3 regions of the Thalassospira sp. MIT1004 genome follow, and region 1 is predicted to be linked to each of the others. Evidence: predicted binding sites of a transcription regulator. Region 1 holds the regulator's gene; each other region holds the start of a gene.
The links. The regulator PhoB, encoded in region 1, activates phosphate uptake and scavenging genes when phosphate is short. The targets are predictions, from matches to a motif close to TNTCATAAAACTGTCA.
Positions count from the first base shown of each region.

Region 2: a site for PhoB is predicted at 1,889-1,904, ahead of BC440_RS05530 (bifunctional 2',3'-cyclic-nucleotide 2'-phosphodiesterase/3'-nucleotidase). Genes of this name have one in related genera too.
Region 3: a site for PhoB is predicted at 4,055-4,070, ahead of BC440_RS08960 (choice-of-anchor I family protein). Genes of this name have one in related genera too.

Region 1 is NZ_MCAO01000011.1:346,274-352,079, forward strand. It holds gene BC440_RS06375 (SDR family oxidoreductase) at 1-303, opposite strand, end outside; gene BC440_RS06380 (calcium/sodium antiporter) at 462-1,424, opposite strand; gene BC440_RS06385 (cation:proton antiporter) at 1,742-3,502, shown strand; gene phoB (phosphate regulon transcriptional regulator PhoB) at 3,565-4,260, opposite strand; gene phoU (phosphate signaling complex protein PhoU) at 4,278-5,000, opposite strand; gene pstB (phosphate ABC transporter ATP-binding protein PstB) at 5,022-5,806, opposite strand, start outside.
Region 2 is NZ_MCAO01000011.1:159,898-165,703, forward strand. It holds gene BC440_RS05530 (bifunctional 2',3'-cyclic-nucleotide 2'-phosphodiesterase/3'-nucleotidase) at 1-1,823, opposite strand, end outside; gene BC440_RS05535 (MFS transporter) at 1,994-3,280, opposite strand; gene BC440_RS05540 (helix-turn-helix transcriptional regulator) at 3,419-4,210, shown strand; gene BC440_RS05545 (GFA family protein) at 4,225-4,584, shown strand; gene BC440_RS05550 (DMT family transporter) at 4,804-5,733, shown strand; gene BC440_RS05555 (2-dehydropantoate 2-reductase) at 5,771-5,806, opposite strand, start outside.
Region 3 is NZ_MCAO01000022.1:77,277-83,082, forward strand. It holds gene BC440_RS08945 (PfkB family carbohydrate kinase) at 1-929, shown strand, start outside; gene pgi (glucose-6-phosphate isomerase) at 1,072-2,718, shown strand; gene BC440_RS22380 (DUF2256 domain-containing protein) at 2,743-2,940, opposite strand; gene BC440_RS08955 (FAD-dependent oxidoreductase) at 2,947-3,972, opposite strand; gene BC440_RS08960 (choice-of-anchor I family protein) at 4,145-5,743, shown strand.

The sequences.
Region 1 (5,806 bases):
GCTGATATCATCATATTCAAAGGTGGATGCATTATTGATCAGCACACCAATCGGGCCAAGTGCAGCCGTTGCTTCGCGTACGACACGGCTGCTGTCTTCTTCCTTGCCAAGATCAGCGGAAATAACGCAGGCGCGACGACCAAGGGACCGGATTTCCTCGGCAAGCTGTTCCGCATCCCTGCGCGAGGAATGGCAATGAAGGGCAACATCATAACCCTGTGTCGCCAGATCAAGCGATAAAGCCCGTCCGATACGCTTGGCAGCCCCGGTTACAAGAGCCGTTTTAGGCATTTTCCCTGTCATCTGGTTTCCATCCCGTTCATCAAGATGCGCCCCTTCCCGGGGAAGGCAGCCCCCTTAAATATCGGCCGCCGTCATTTATGTTTGGTCATTCCGGAACTTACAATCAAACCCGCCAGCCGGTCCATAACCGCATTTATCGTTTCAGGCATGAAGATCAATCATGCCGTAACCAGACTCGCAACATATCCCAGATAAGCCAGAACAAAGACGATCCCGGTGATCCGCGACACTCCGCGCAGGAAATAGCCGACCACCAGCAAAAGAATGGTAACTGCCAGCATGATCCAAAGATCGGATTGCAGAATCTGGTCTGGCACGGCAATCGGCGCAATCAGCGATACACCACCGATGATCACCAGCAGGTTCAAAAGATTGGAACCAACAACATTGCCAAGTGCAACGTCGGAATGCCCGCGGAACGCCGCAACAATCGATGCCGCCAGTTCAGGAAGCGATGTTCCGAATGCGACAAGGGTCAAGCCAATGACGGCTTCGGACACACCGAACTGACGCGCGACAGAAACACCACCATCCACCAGCAGATCCGCCCCATAGGTCAAGGCGACAATCCCGATAACAGTGGCAACAATCGGCTTGAGCCAACCGCTTGGTACTTCGCCGACTTCGTCGACTTCTTCCTCATGCAGGTGGCTGGCATCACCCGGGCTTTTTTTGTCATGCTGATAGGTAAAGTACCAGATCGCTGCCAGAACCAGCAGCATCACCGCCCCAGCCCAGCGTTCGACAACGCCAAACATGCAAAGCCCGATGAACAGAACGGTCCCCAGCAGCATGGTGCCGCCATCGCGCACAACCATGGTCCGCGATGCCGTAATCGGTTTTAGAACCGCTGTTGCGCCGAGGATCAAAAGAATATTGGCAATGTTAGAACCAACCACGTTCCCCATCGCGATGTCGCCCGACCCGGCAAGCGCCGCATTCAGCGACACGACAAATTCGGGGGCCGACGTCCCAGCGGCAACCACGGTCAAACCAACAATGATCTTGGAAACCCCCATCAACAGCGCCAGACCGACAGCACCGCGAACAATGAACTCACCACCGGCAGTCAAAAGCACAAGACCACCGATAATCTGCAAATAGGGGATGAACTGTTCCAATTCCGGCCTGCTCGTTTGGGGAAATTTCTGATTGTTCCATGCCCTTTTACGGGCCAGCGGAACATGGCATTGCGAACGTAGAATAGCAAGCTGCGTCGTCCCGTCGTAATACCATTCGTCACATCGGTGTGATGCGGTTCCCACACTGGCACGCATACCGAAAGCAATCGTCGCGGTCGCCTGCTCTTAAGACGTGTCATCCATCACAGATGCCCTCTCATACGCGAAATTTCCATAGAAATCATAGGGGTATTTCCGCTATCCTGATTTGAACGACTTCCTTTACACGCCTATCTGCGCCGGACGCATAATCCATCATGTCACACAGCGTTCTTTTCGAGCTGTTCCTTGTCCTGACCGCCGCGGTGATTGCCGTCCCGCTGGCACAGAAATTACGTGCGAACTCGATCATCGGTTTCCTGATCGGCGGCTTTTGCATCGGCCCTTTCGGTTTTGGCCTGATCAGTGACCGCGAAGACATTTCAACCGTCGCCGAGCTTGGCATTGTCTTTCTGCTGTTCATGATCGGTCTTGAATTGTCGCGCGAACGCCTGCGCGTGATTGGGGGCCGGTTCGCGACCCTTGGTTTCCTGCAGATCGGCGTCACGATGGCCGTGATGTTCGGTGTATTGCTGCTGATCAATTACGATATGCCCGCCTCCATCGTGATTGCCGGAGCACTGGCCCTGTCATCAACAGCCATTATCCTTAAACAGCTTTCTGATGAACGCCAGTTGCACACACGTTTCGGGCGTGCAGCCCTTGCCATCCTGCTGTTGCAGGACGTTGCGGTTGGTCCCTTCCTGATCATGGTGCAGGCCGCTGGCAATGCCGGGAGCGAAACCAGCCCCTGGATCAGCGCACTAAGCGGTGTGGGGGCGGTTGCTGTATTGTTGCTGACCGGTCGTTATCTCCTGCCGCGACTGTTTCGGTATATTGCGGCTCTTAAAAACCCGGAACTTTTTGCAATCGGGACCCTGTTTGTCGTTCTGGCTGCCAGCACATTGACCGAAGCCGCGGGCCTTTCAATGGCGCTTGGTGCCTTTATCGCCGGGGTAATGTTGGCCGAAACCGAATTCCGCCATCAGATCGAAGCCGACATTTCGCCATTTCGCGGTGTTTTCCTGTCGCTGTTCTTCATGTCTGTGGGAATGTCGGTCAATGCCAATGTGGTCATCGGTCAGGCCGGAACGATCATTTTGTGGCTGATCGGGCTTCTGGTCATAAAGGCAGCGGTTCTTTTCGGATTGTCCCTGCTGATCGGCTTTAACCGTGCATCTTCAATTCGGGTCGCCATGAGCCTGGCCGCCGGTGGTGAATTCGCCTTCGTCATGCTTGCACTGGCATCGCAGAACGGGGCGGTTCCGATTGACATCGCCGTGATGCTGATCCCGGTGGTTGCGATTTCGATGGGTCTGACGCCGACTTTGATTTCGCTCGGCCACCGCATCGAACAGAAGCTTCATCCAAAGGAAACCGATCAGCTAAGCGAGATCTCGGATGAAACCGACGGCATTCAGAAACATGTTCTGGTGATTGGTTGCGGGCGCGTCGGCCGGGTTCTGGCCCGTCTGCTGCGCACCAAGGAAATCCCGTTTATCGTTCTGGAATCCGATGCCCAACAGGTTTCGCGTGGCCGAGCCGAAGGTCTGCCTGTTTATTTTGCCGATGGGTCCCGACCGGAAACATTTCGTGCCGCCCATACCGAACAGGCCCATATTGCCGCCGTTGCCATGGGCAACCCGCACGCAACCGAAAAGACCGTCGCCTTGCTGCGACAGCATTATCCGCATCTGAAAATCTTTGCCCGTGCCCAGGACATCACCCATATCGGTCCGCTGTCACGCAGTGGTGCCGATGCGGCCATCCCCGAGGTACTTGAAACCGGTTTACGCCTGTCCGATCACGTTCTGGCGGCCTGCGATATCCCGCAGGAAGATATCGATATCGAAATAGCCAAGTTCCGGCGTGCCGATATGCTGCTGATGAACGAACTTGCCCCGCGCACCGCGCGCCAAAAAACCGAAGACCAGGCACAAAAAACTGCCAAACCGGCAAAATCCAGGAAAAGCACCTGAAACACAAAGACCCCCATCACGAGAATGGGGGTCTTTCGTTTCGTCTTCCAGAATAACCGCAATCAAGCGGCTTCGACATCCAGTGCATAGCCAGCAGCACGAACCGTGCGGATCACATCGCGCGTTCCCTTGACGTCATTCAATGCCTTGCGCAGACGACGAATGTGAACGTCAACCGTGCGGGTTTCGACATAGATATTCGGCCCCCAAACCGCATTCAGAAGCTGCTCGCGCGAGAAAACCCGCCCCGGATGTTCCAGGAAATAACGCAGCAGACGGAATTCGGTTGGGCCAAGATGGATAGCCTTGCCGTTACGACTGACACGATGGGCGGCCAGATCCATTTCGATATCGGAATAGATCAACTGCCCTTGTGGTTGCGCCGGACCGGATCGACGCAGAAGTGCGCGAATACGGGCCAGCAATTCACCAATCGCAAACGGCTTGGTTACATAATCATCGGCCCCGGTATCAAGGCCGCGGATGCGGTCGCCTTCTTCGCCACGCGCCGTAACCATGATCACCGGCAAATCGCGGCTTTCAGGCTTCCGGCGGATCTGGCGGCAAACCTCGATCCCTGACATCACCGGCAGTATCCAGTCCAGAAGGACCAGATCGACATGGGTTTCGGCCAGAATTTTCAACGCTTCGTCACCGTCCCCGGCTTCGACAACCTGCATCCCCTCGCGTTCGAGGTTGTAGCGCAACATGGTTACGATTGCAGCTTCGTCCTCGACGATAAGAACCGTTGGGTCCATCTTCCTATGCTCCAGTGTCACTCATTCGGTTCTACGACGGCAAAGTTCGCCGCGTCATTTTTTGGCCGAGTATCCATCGGCAGGTCTTCGCCCTTGATCCGGTAATAGATCGTTTCGGCAATGTTGGTCGCATGATCGCCAATACGTTCGATATTCTTGGCGATAAACAGCAGATGGGTCGATGCCGTGATGTTACGCGGATCTTCCATCATATAGGTCAGCAGTTCACGGAACAGGGAATTGTACATATCGTCAACTTCCTGATCGCGCGCCCAGACACGCTGGGCCTTTTCCGCATCACCTTCGATATAGGCATCCAGAACGTCCTTGATGATTTCCTGGCACAGCTTGGCCATGTTCGGGATCACCTGAACCGGGCGGATCGGCGGCACCTGGTTAAGAACCTGCGCACGCTTGGCGATATTTTTCGCCAGATCACCGATACGTTCTAGATCGTTGGACAGTTTAAGCGCGGTCACCACCTGTCGCAGGTCATCTGCCATCGGCTGACGCAGGGCCAGAAGACGTACGGCAAAATCCTGCACTTCCTGTTCCAGCGTATCGATACGGTGATCGGAAAGAATGACCTTCTCGGCCAGTTCAGAATCCCGTTTAACGATCGCACGAATGGCGGAAATCAGCTGACTTTCGGCAAGCCCGCCCATCTGCGAAATGATGTTGTTCAGACGGGTCAGTTCTTCGTCAAACGAACTGACGATATGATGTTTCTCATCGACCATCGAAAATACTCCTGCCCGGACTTAACCGAAGCGACCCGTAATGTATCCCTTGGTGCGCTCGTCCTTGGGATTGGTGAAAATCTGATCGGTTTCGCCCACTTCGACCAGCTTGCCGAGATGGAAAAACGCCGTGCGCTGCGACACGCGGGCAGCCTGCTGCATGGAGTGCGTCACGATCACAATGGTGTAGTTCGAACGAAGCTCGTCGATCAGTTCCTCGACCTTTGCGGTTGCAATCGGGTCAAGTGCCGAACACGGTTCATCCATCAGGATGACTTCGGGGCTGACGGCAACCGCACGTGCAATGCAAAGACGCTGCTGCTGCCCACCAGAAAGACCGGTTGCCGGTTCCGGCAGACGGTCTTTGACTTCTTTCAGTAGACCCGCCCGTTCAAGCGAGGTCATGACGATTTCATCGAGCTCGTCGCGCGAATTCACCAGACCGTGAATACGTGGGCCATAGGCCACGTTGTCATAAATCGACTTCGGGAACGGGTTCGGTTTCTGGAACACCATGCCAATGCGCGCGCGCAACTGAACAACGTCGATTGCCTTGTCATAGATATCACGGTCATCAAGCGTTACCTTGCCCTTGATCGTGACACCGTCAATCGTGTCATTCATGCGGTTCATGCACCGCAGGAAGGTTGATTTGCCGCAGCCCGACGGGCCGATAAGTGCTGTGACCTGACGTTCGACAATGTCAAGATTGACATCAAAAAGCGCCTGGTTGTCGCCGTAGAAAAGATTGAGGTCACGGGCCGTCATTTTCGGGCTAGTGACTGACGGCTCTGCCGTCATTGCGC
Region 2 (5,806 bases), 190 kb from region 1:
TTCGGATCGATTTCCTTTTCCTCAAGGATATAGTTCGCCAGAACCGTACGGTTTTCATCGGGTGCTTCGATGATGATGCTTGATCCATCAAGTCCCGGGAAATTGCCCCCGCCACCAGCACGGTAATTATTGGTCGCAACCACGAATTTCTGATCGTCGGCAACCGGCTTGCCATCATAGGTCAGATTGATGACGCGGTGCGCGTCCTTGTTTACCACCTCGCCTGATGCGTTGTATCTGGCCGGTTGGGTTACATCGATCTGGTAATTGACCCCATCAATGACGTCAAAGTTATAGGTCGGGAATGTCTCGTTGATCAGCGGCTGCTCTTCCCGGCTGTTCGGGTCAATCTGATTGAACTGTACGGCCGACATTTCCAACCATTCACGGACCTGCGCACCATCAAGCAGCACCGCCCGCAATGTATTGGGATAGATATAAAGATCGGCAACGTTCTTTAGTGCGATCTTGCCTTCGGGGATGTCGGTGAAATATTCCGGGCCGCCACGGCCACCGGCCTTGAACGGTGCACCCGCCGACAGGATCGGCATCCCGTCATATTCCGAGCCCTTCAGGATACGTTCCAGATACCATTTCTGGGCATTGGTCACGATCTGGATCGACGGATCATCGGCCACCAGTGCAAAGAAGCTGTTGATCGGGGCGACCGTCGTACCGACACCTTCGCGCATATAGGCAATGGTTGCCTCGTGCTCTTCTTTAACCGCCTCTATCACTTCCGGGTCGGCATCGACCAGCGGGGTGATATCACGGCCTTCTCGGTGATAAATCGGACGTGCTTCCGAAAAGCTGTCGGTCACCTTCCATTCCCCGGCATCATTGACCGAAAGTGTCAGGTCAATCACGCCAAGGTGGCTGCCCCAGAAGCCCGGCATAACGGCGGCCACACCATTGATCGTGCCTTTGGCAAGGTCGACACCGTCTATATTTGCATAGGCATCGGACGGGAACACCGTATGGGCATGGCCAAACAGGATGGCATCAATGCCGTCAACCTGGCTCAGATAATAGGTGGCGTTTTCTTCCATACCTTCACGTGCCAGTGTCGACAGGCCCGAATGCGGCACCGCAATCACGATGTCCGCGCCCTTTTCGCGCATTTCCGGCACGTATTTTCTGGCCATTTCGACAATGTCCTTGGTCACGACATTGCCTTCCAGATTGGCCTTGTCCCACTGCATGATCTGCGGCGGGACAAACCCGATCACGCCGACCTTGGCCTTGTGCTTTTTGCCGTCGCCATCGGTAAATTCACGATCAAGGATCACATAGGGCTGGAAATACGGTTTGTCATTTTCGGCATCATTATCGCCGTCATCGGCAAACACATTGGCACTGACATAGGGGAATTTGGCCCCCGAAAGACTTTTGCCCAGGAAATCGAGACCATAGTTGAATTCATGATTGCCGATATTGGCCGCGTCATAACCCAAAAGGTTCATCGCCTTGTAAACCGGATGCACCTCGCCCTCTTTCAGGCCGTGGCGCTTTGCCATGTAATCGCCAAGCGGGTTGCCCTGGATCAGGTCACCATTATCGATCAGGACGACGTTTTCGGCCTCACCGCGCGCGTTTTTCAACAGGGTCGCGACCTTGGCCAGACCGACCGTATCCGACGAACTGTCACGATAATAATCGTAATTGACCAGATGCGTGTGGATATCGGTGGTTTCCAGAATGCGCAACGATACGGCGCTGTCGGCCAATGCCGTGCCGCTGGCAAGCGCGACCGTCAGTGACAAGACTGATCCCGCAACTGCGCGACCAAAAAATGCACGACCGGCCAGACGAAAATATGACATGTGAAAGGGTCCCTGTTGAAGCGATGCTCGTGCCTGACATTATGATTGTTCGTTTGGTCAGGATTTGAAGATTTTGCGAAAATAGCAAGGCAAACACAAATGAAAACGCCCGCAAGATGATCGCGGGCGTTTTCCATATTGAAATTCTGCACCAGTTCAGGCGGCTTTTGTTACTCCGCCGGGCGCAGCATTGGTTGATCGGACTTATATCCCATAACCACCTCTTTCCCCGGCTCCGGGTCATCGGGCACATTCAGCGCCAGAACCAGTGACACCAACGCCATCGCCGCCCCGGCCAAAAACACCGCTGACGGCGAAATCAGCCACAACAACCCGAACGCCACCGGGATGAACACTGCGGCAATATGGTTGATGGTAAAGCTGACACCCGCCGTGGATGAAATGTCGGCCGGATCGGCGATTTTCTGGAAATAGGTTTTGATCGCAATCGCCATCGCAAAGAACAGATGATCGATGACATAAAGCGCCCCGGCCAGCTTGTCGCTTTCGACAAAGGCATAAGACACAAATACAATGAACAACCCTATATATTCAAATGTCAGGGCCTTGCGTTCGCCCCACTTGCCGATCAGCTTCCCGATCTTGGGGGCCATCACCATATTGATCGCATGGTTCAGAAGGAACAGAAGCGTAATGGTGGCGGCATCATAACCAAACTTCTCGACCATCAGGAACCCGGCAAACACCGTGAAAATCTGGCGGCGTGCCCCGCTCATGAAGGTCAGGGCGTAATAAAGCCAGTACCGTTTACGCAGGATCAGTTTTTTGGTCTGCGGGTGGGCATCGGCAAATTTCGGGAAGGCCATCCAGGCAAACAGCGCGGCAATAACCGTCAAGGCCCCGCCAAACAGATAGACATAGCGATATTCGACATCGAGAAGTTCCAGCATCGCCCAGACAATGCCGAACATCACCAGCGACGATAACGATTTCGCCGAAAGCTGTCGGCCCATCACCATCGCGGTGCGGTCCTTTTTCACCCATTGCAACGACAATGCCTGCTGCATGGTTTCAAAATAATGGAACCCGATCGACATCAGAACCGTCGTGCAATAAAGCCCGACGACGGTGGGGAAATAGCCCGAAATCGCCACCCCGATGCCCAGCACCAGAAGCGAGATCAGCGCAAAGGTCTGCTCGCGCAGGATGATCAGCACAAAAATCGCGGTAAAGGCCATAAAACCCGGAATTTCACGTAACGACTGCAAAATCCCGATCTCTCGACCGGTAAAATCCGCCATCTCGACCGAAAAATTGTTTAACAACGCCATCCATGTCGAAAACGACAACGGCATCGCAGCCGCCATGAAAATCAGCAGCACTTCCGGGTTGCGCCATCCCTTATGCGCAACCGCCCCACCCGACAGATCGGGATTGCCCGGCACCTCGATGGGGGCGGCATGGGTGCTTGTTTCCGGTTGTAAATCCTTGGACATGATGTTTCCCCGCACGGAACCGGTGGCAATTGGGGCACGTGCTTTTATCTGTTTGGTTGGAAGGACTTCAAACTAGCGTTGCCGCACACGTCTGTCTTGCGATAATCTGCCATCATATATTGCAAACAGGACATTCTTATGGATGGATCACGGGATATCCCGAAATATCCGCAACATTCCCGTCCCCGGCCCGATCACCTGCCGCGTCCGGTTTATGTCCGCATGAGCGACCTTCCCGCCGGGTACAGCATCGGCGCGCACAGTCACGACTGGCATCAACTGATTTTTGCCATCGAAGGCACCATGACCGTCACCACCAAAGCCGGCATCTGGGTCGTCCCGCCCCAGCGCGCGGTCTGGGTGCCGCCGGGCGTTGAACATGCCGTCAGTCACGCCACCTTCACCCGTGCGCGCCATATCTATATCGATAAAAATGCCCCGGTCGATTTGCCGGATCGCTGCACGGTGCTGGATGTAAGCCCGCTTCTGCGTGAACTGATCCGGGCCGCAACCGAAATCCCGATTGAATATGACGAAGCCGGGGCTGAGGGGCGGCTGATCCGCGTGCTGCTTGATCAGCTTAAACCGCCCAGAGACGATAACCTGCATCTGCCCGCCCCCAAGGATCCGCGCCTGGCGCGCATCTGCGAACAGTTGCAGGCCAATCCGTCTGATAACCGAACCCTTGATAACTGGTCGCGCGATTGCGGTGCATCGTCACGCACGCTGGCCCGCCTGTTTCAACGCGAAACCGGCATGCCGTTTCGCGACTGGCGGCAAAAGCTGCGCCTGCTTTACGCGCTTGAAAAACTGGCCCATCATCGACCGGTCACCGAGGTCGCTCTTGATCTCGGTTATGAAAACACCTCGGCCTTTATCGCGATGTTTCGCAAGGCCACCGGCAAAACGCCGGGTGGGTATTTCCGGTAACGCAGGAGGATGAAATGAGCGAAAAATCATACAATGGCGGCTGCCAGTGCGGTGCGGTGCGTTATCGTGTCGACAAGCTTGATCTGGATAAATCGATCACTTGCAATTGTTCGCGCTGCCAGAAACTCGGATCGGTTCTGGCCTTTACGCCGCGCGATAATTTCGTACTGAAATCCGGCGGGCAGAACCTGACCGAATATCTTTTCAACGATAAAAAGATCAGTCACCAGTTCTGCAAAACCTGCGGCATCCAAAGCTTTGCCTATGGCCAACTGCCCGACGGCAGCAAAATGGCCGCCATCAACGTCAACTGCCTTGACGATGTCGACCCGCGCAGCCTGACCCCGCATCATGTCGATGGCAAAAGCCACTAATTACCCCCCTCACAATCATCATTCCTGCGAAGGCATGAATCCAGACGGGTCCGCGAACAGATGACAAATTGGTGTATCGACTGCGCGCGATCCCTAAAATCGACCACTGAGTTTCGCTCGACCCTGATATGAAAAAATCTCAGTATTTCATACGACTTATTCAGGGTACTGCTTGATAAGCGGGACATCCTTCCCGCCAAATGCAGGGTAATCCCGAAAATGGGCAGTGTATGGTCCGGGATCGGCTTGCGGCTTGCCGCCACCGGTCTGTTTGCAGTGATGAGTTTGTTTGTCCGTCTGGCCTCGTTCGAGGCACCGGTCGGGCAAATCATGTTCTGGCGAAGCTCTGTCGCCCTGATCCCCATCGTCCTGTATCTGATGTGGCGACGCCAGTTTCCGCGCGGCCTTCGCACCGCCCGACCGTTCGGGCACCTGAAACGCAGCACCTTCGGCCTTGTGTCGATGTTCTTTTCGTTTCTGTCGCTCGCCTATCTGCCGCTTGCCCTTGCGACGGCTCTTGGCTTCCTCGCCCCGCTTCTCGTCTTGCCGGTAGCGATGATCATGTTGCGTGAAAAGCCCGGCATGGCGGTCTTTACCGCGACCTTTGCCGGTTTTGGCGGGGTGTTCCTGATGCTGTGGCCAACATTCTCGACACCGGGGATCGATACCGGCGTTCTGATCGGCATCGGGGCGGGTCTTGCCATGGCGGTCACCACCGCCTTTGCCAAGGTGCAGATCAAGGCCCTGACCAGCACGGAATCATCGGGCACCATCGCATTTTATTTTGCCGTGATCTGCTCGCTTGGCGGTTTGCTGACCCTGCCGTTCGGCTGGGCCGATCCGTCGCCTGAAATCCTGATGTGGCTGATCGGAGCGGGTCTTACCGGCGGTCTTGCCCATATCTTCATGACCGAGGCACTGGCACGTGCGCCCGCATCCACATTGGCGGCATTCGAATATACCGCAATGATCTGGGCGTTGTTGCTGGATGTCACGGTATTTGGCCTGCTGCCCGAACCGGTTTCCCTGTTTGGTGCCTTCCTGATCGTGCTGGCCGCCGCCATCGTGATGTTTGGGGACAAGCTCGGTGTGCCCGTTCCCAAACCCGATATCACTGCCGCCCAGGCACAGGGAAAGCCGGGGGAATAGCCCCCGAAATAGCCCCCGGCCCATTACAAAGCCCGGATCAATCCCGGCTTTCGCGCAATTTGGTCATCGCATG
Region 3 (5,806 bases), on a different contig from region 1:
TTGTTCCGACCGTAACCGGCACCGGCCTTGCTGATACCCCGGCATTTGCCAAGGCCGCAGGTGGTGCGCCGGGCAATGTGGCTGTGGGATTGCAGCGGCTTGGAATTGAAACGGGTTTTATCGGCAAGCTTGGCGATGATGCATTCGGTCATTTTCTGGTCGATACGCTCAAAGCCGACAATGTCGATACATCGGGCATTGTCCTGACCAAAGAAGCCCTGACAGGGCTTGCCTTTGTTTCATTGCGGGCCGATGGCGAACGCGAATTTTCTTTCTATCGCAGCCCGTCGGCCGACATGCTGTTGTCGCCGTCCGATCTGAATCAGGACATGCTGAAGGGATGCGCGCTGTTTCACTATGGCACGCTTTGCATGATTGATGACGATCCGCGCGCGGCGACGCTTGCGGCCATCGACATTGCACGTGAAAACGGCGCGATCATTTCATGTGATCCGAACCTGCGCCTGCCACTTTGGCCAAGTGCCGATGCCGCGCGTGATATGCTGCGTCTTGCGATTACCAAGGCGGATGTTGTTAAAATCTCCGACGACGAAGTCGCCTTTATCACCGGCAAGGATGATCTTGAAGCAGGCGTTCGTGAATTGTGGTGCGATCACTGGAAACTGATGATCGTGACGTCGGGCCCGAAAGGCAGCCGGTTCTTTACACCTGATTTCGAAGGTTCGGCCGATCCGTTCAAGGTCACGGCTGTCGACGCGACCGGGGCAGGGGACGGTTTTACTGCCGGCTTCCTGTCGCGTTTGTTGAAAGATCCGCAATTGCTGGAATCTGCGGAAAAGGTCGAGGCAGCCTGCCGTTTTGCCAATGCGGTAGGTGCAATAACAGCCACCAAACGCGGTGCGATTGCTGCCCTCCCGACCGAAGCGCAGGTTTCGGAGTTTCTTTCTGCAAACGGATTAACCGGTTAATATCCGTGGTGATGGCAATCCTGTTCCCGCCGGATTGCCATCAAAATGTCCCACAAACTGTCCCACAAATGGTCGCATCGGCGTGTTAGTGTTTTGACATGACGTCGATATTGTTTGCTATCTGTTTGAAGCCGAGGGTGGAATGTCCACAGAAAATCTGACGACCTGTTGGGAAAAGCTTGATCGACTGGGCGCGGAAGTTTCCAAGAACCTTAATTTACGCAAAGCCTTTGCCGATGATCCGGCGCGGTTTGCGCGTTTCCATGTCACGCAGGACGATCTGTTTATCGATTATTCGAAAAATCTGATCACCGATGATGTGATGGCCGCATTACGTGAATTGGCGGAAACTGCCAATGTCGAAAGCTGGCGCGAACGGATGTTTGCCGGTGACCGGATCAATGTCACCGAAAATCGCGCTGTTCTTCATACGGCACTTCGCAATCTGGATGGCAATCCGGTGATGGTCGATGGCAAGGACGTTATGCCCGACATCAAGGAAGTCCTTGTACGTATGAAACGCTTTGCCGCGCGCGTGCATACTGGCGACTGGAAAGGCCATACCGGCAAGGCGATCACCGATGTCGTCAATATCGGGATTGGCGGTTCCGATCTTGGGCCGGTCATGGTGAACGAGGCACTTCGTCCGTATCATATCGACGGTATTCGCTGCCATTTCGTTTCCAACGTAGATGGTGCGCATATCGTTGATACACTGAAAAACCTTGATGCGGAAACGACGCTTTTCATCATTGCATCCAAAACCTTCACCACCGACGAAACCCTGACAAATGCCTATTCGGGCCGTGACTGGCTGGTTGGTTTGCTGAAAGATGAAGGTGCAGTTGCCAAGCATTTTGTCGCGGTGTCAACTGCCTTGGACAAGGTTGCAGAATTCGGCATTGATACTGACAACGCGTTTGGTTTTTGGGACTGGGTCGGTGGGCGATACAGCCTTTGGTCGGCTATCGGCTTGCCGATCATTCTGGCGGTCGGTTACGAGAAATTCGAAGAATTGCTGCGCGGTGCGCAGGCGATGGATAATCATTTTCGTTCAGCCCCGCTTGAGCGCAACATTCCAGTGACGCTGGCATTGATCGGCGTCTGGTATCGCAATGTTCTGGGGGCCTCCAGTCAGGCAATCCTGCCTTATGACCAGCATCTTTCACGTCTGCCAGCCTATTTGCAGCAGGCCGATATGGAAAGTAATGGCAAGTCGGTTACCCGCGATGGCAAGCCGATCTATTACGAAACCGGCCCGATCATCTGGGGTGAACCGGGTACCAATGGCCAGCATGCCTTTTATCAGCTGATCCATCAGGGCACGGAACTGATCCCGGTTGATTTCATCGTTGCGGCGAATGCCCTGCATCCATTGGCAAACCATCATGACAAGTTGGTAGCGAACTGCTTTGCCCAGGCCGAAGCCCTGATGCGCGGCAAGACCGAGGCCGAAGTACGTGACGAACTTGCCGGTGGCAATCTGACCCCGGCCGAGATTGATGTGCTGGCACCGCAAAAGGTCTTTGCCGGGAACAAACCCAGCACCATGATCCTTTACAAGCAGCTTGATCCCTTTACGCTGGGACGTCTGGTTGCAATGTATGAACATAAAATCTTTGTTCAGGGGATTATCTGGAACGTCAATTCCTATGACCAGTGGGGGGTCGAACTTGGCAAACAGCTTGCCAAGGAATTGCTGCCAATGGTTCAGGGGAATGAAACTGCCGATAGCCGTGACGCTTCAACCGCCGGTCTGATCTATCAGTTGCATGCCCTTCGGGGTTAATTTTGATCCGACAAATCTGTGGATTTATGGGGCGGTGTCAGCCTGACTGGCACCGCCCTTGTTGTTTGCGCGATGATCCCGACAACGGGCAGAGCAATATTTGACATCGTCCCAGCAATCACGCCATTTGCGCCTCCAGACAAACGGTCGATTGCAGGTCAGGCAGGTTTTGTGTGGCAGGTCTGATTTTGTCGGCCTTTGACCATTGGCATTTCGGCGCATCCCAAATTACCCGATCAGTGTCTCGATCATGGCATGGGCTGCGCATTTTCCGCTGCGCCATGCGGCTTCCACCCTTGCACCAAGACACCAATCGCCCGCGGCAATTACGTGCCCGTTCATGCCGCTAAGATGACTTTTTCCAAGCGGTTTGATCGTGCGGGCATATCGCCAGCGATGCGTGTTTATGGACACCACATCGGGAAGCTTAGCACCGCTAGCTTTATGCAGTTTTTCAAGCAGAAGGAATGCGATGCGTTCCTTGTCTTCTTCCAAGTGATCAAGTGACCATTCCGGACTTGCGTGCAGAACCCAAAGATCAGGTGAAGGTCGATGGATCAGATCACGGTGGTCGCCATTGCGTGCCGCCCAGCTGATCGCAGGATCGGGATGGATCATGGCATCAAATGCCGTGGGCAACGGTTTGGCAAATGCAATCATTGCTGCCCAGCACGGTGCCATTTCCACATCGGCAATGGGATCAAATCTTGGGGCAAGTGGTTGCAGAAGCTCTGCGGTTTGCGGGGCAGGGGCGGTAACAATCACACCGTCAAATGGCCCGAATTCACCATCCAGATCGTCATGCAGGATAAAGCTGCGTGGTCCGGCAGTTTCGATACAGGTAATACGGTGTTCTTTGCGGATTTCAAACGGATCAAGCAGCGGGGTGATCAGTTTGTTCATTTGCGGTGACCCCTGATACCAGATATCTGCGGCCGTATTTGTACGTTTCAAAGCCGATGCCGGTGCCCCAGCGGTTGCTTTTTCGCCACGAAGGAGATGTGGTTGCCATTTCCGAACGGATTTTTGATGTTCGGCCTGTTGCAGGAATGATTGAAATTCCGGATGCAGTGCCGTGACATATTGGGCGCCATGATTGAAATTGCCCAATTCGGTACGACGTGTTGCAAGTCGCCCTCCGGCACCACGGCTTTTTTCAAAAACCGTTACGCAAAAGCCGACTGCATGAAGTGTGGCCGCCGCCCGAAGGCCGGCCATTCCCGCACCGATCACGGCAATATTCATTGGGGCCATTTTGTTGTTCCTGTTCGAACCTTGTGAACCTTTTCCTCCTTACGTCAGAAGTCTTTGTTTGGAGCATCAACACCCCGAAGATATTTATGAAACTGTCATCGTCAGGTCATTAAACCGTTACGCATTGTCCGCAGTTTGTCTGCCACGGTTCATCCAGTTTTCAGGGGGAAATATGCGTTATTCTTTGATGGCCACGGTGGCATTTTCGGTTATGCTCGGTGCCTGCGGCACCACGACAACGTCAAAAAACATGGTAATGGCCGTTGATACGGCGTCGCCTGCCGCCAAGCCGCTTTCAATCGTGCCGATGGGCGACTATCGCACCGGCATGTTTGACGAAGGGGCTGCGGAAATTCCGGCTTTTGACCCGGTGACCAAACGCATATTCGTGGTCAATGGTGGCGACAAGTCGATTGATATTCTTGATATGTCGGACCCTGAAACACTTGCAAAAGTCGGTTCGGTCAAGCTTTCGACATGGGGTAAGGCGGCAAACAGCGTTGCCGTTCATGGCAATATTGTCGCAGTGGCTGTCGAGAATGACGACAAACAGGCACCGGGCAAGGCCGTGTTCTTTAACACGGATGGTGATTTCATTGCGGCTGTAACTGTCGGTGCATTGCCCGACATGATCAAATTTACTCCGGATGGCAAGCACGTTCTGGTCGCGAACGAAGGCGAGCCGAACGACGCATTTGACAACGACCCGGAAGGGAGTGTTTCGATTATCCCGGTATCGGGAAATCTCACCGATCTGTCAGATGCCGATGTTCGCACGGTAAACTTTGGCTTCCTGAATGATGTGGACCTGCCTTATGGCATGCGGACATCAAACCCGGGAACGTCGACCGTGGCACAGGATGTCGAGCCGGAATATATCGCCGTCTCGAAAGACAGCAAAACGGCTTATGTTTCACTTCAGGAAAACAATGCGGTGGCGATCATTGATATTGAAACCGCAAACGTTGTCCGGGTTGCCGGTCTTGGCTTCAAGGACCATTCGGTCAACGCATTTGATGCCAGCGACAAGGACGGCAAAATCAACATCCGTACATGGCCTGTGATGGGCATGTATATGCCAGACACGATCGATGCTATCGAAATCGGCGGCAAAACCTGGGTCCTGACGGCAAACGAGGGCGACTCACGCGACTATGACGGCTACAGCGAAGAAACCCGCGTCGGAAAACTGACCCTTGATCCGGTCGCCTTCCCGAATGCCGCAACCCTGCAAAAAGATGAAAACCTCGGTCGCTTGAAAACGACTACTGCGCAGGGCGATACGGATGGTGATGGCGATTTCGATGTGATCTACAGCTATGGGGCACGTTCGTTCTCGGTCCTGAATGCGAATGGCGACATGGTTTTTGACAGTGGCGACAAGTTCGAACAGTTCATGGCGGCCAATTACGGGAGAGTTTTCAACGCATCGAACACCGAAAACTATAGCCGCGATAACCGCTCGGATGACAAGGGCCCGGAACCCGAAGGTCTGGCAACCGGCTACGTTAATGGCACACCTTATGCCTTTATCGGTCTGGAACGTCAGGGCGGATTTATGGTCTATGATCTGACCAATCCGACTAATCCGCAATTTGTCACCTATCATTCGGATCGTCGTTTTTCCGGCAATCCGGAAGCCGACACCGCAGGCGAACTTGCCCCGGAAGGCATGCTGTTTGTCGAAGCAAAGGATAGCCCCACCGGCAATGCCATGCTGATCGTATCAAGCGAGGTATCGGGCAGTACAAAAGTTTATGACCTGAAATAGGTTTTTAAGCTGCTGTATATAAAGAGATTTTACCTAAAAAGCCGGGGATTTTGCCCTCGGCTT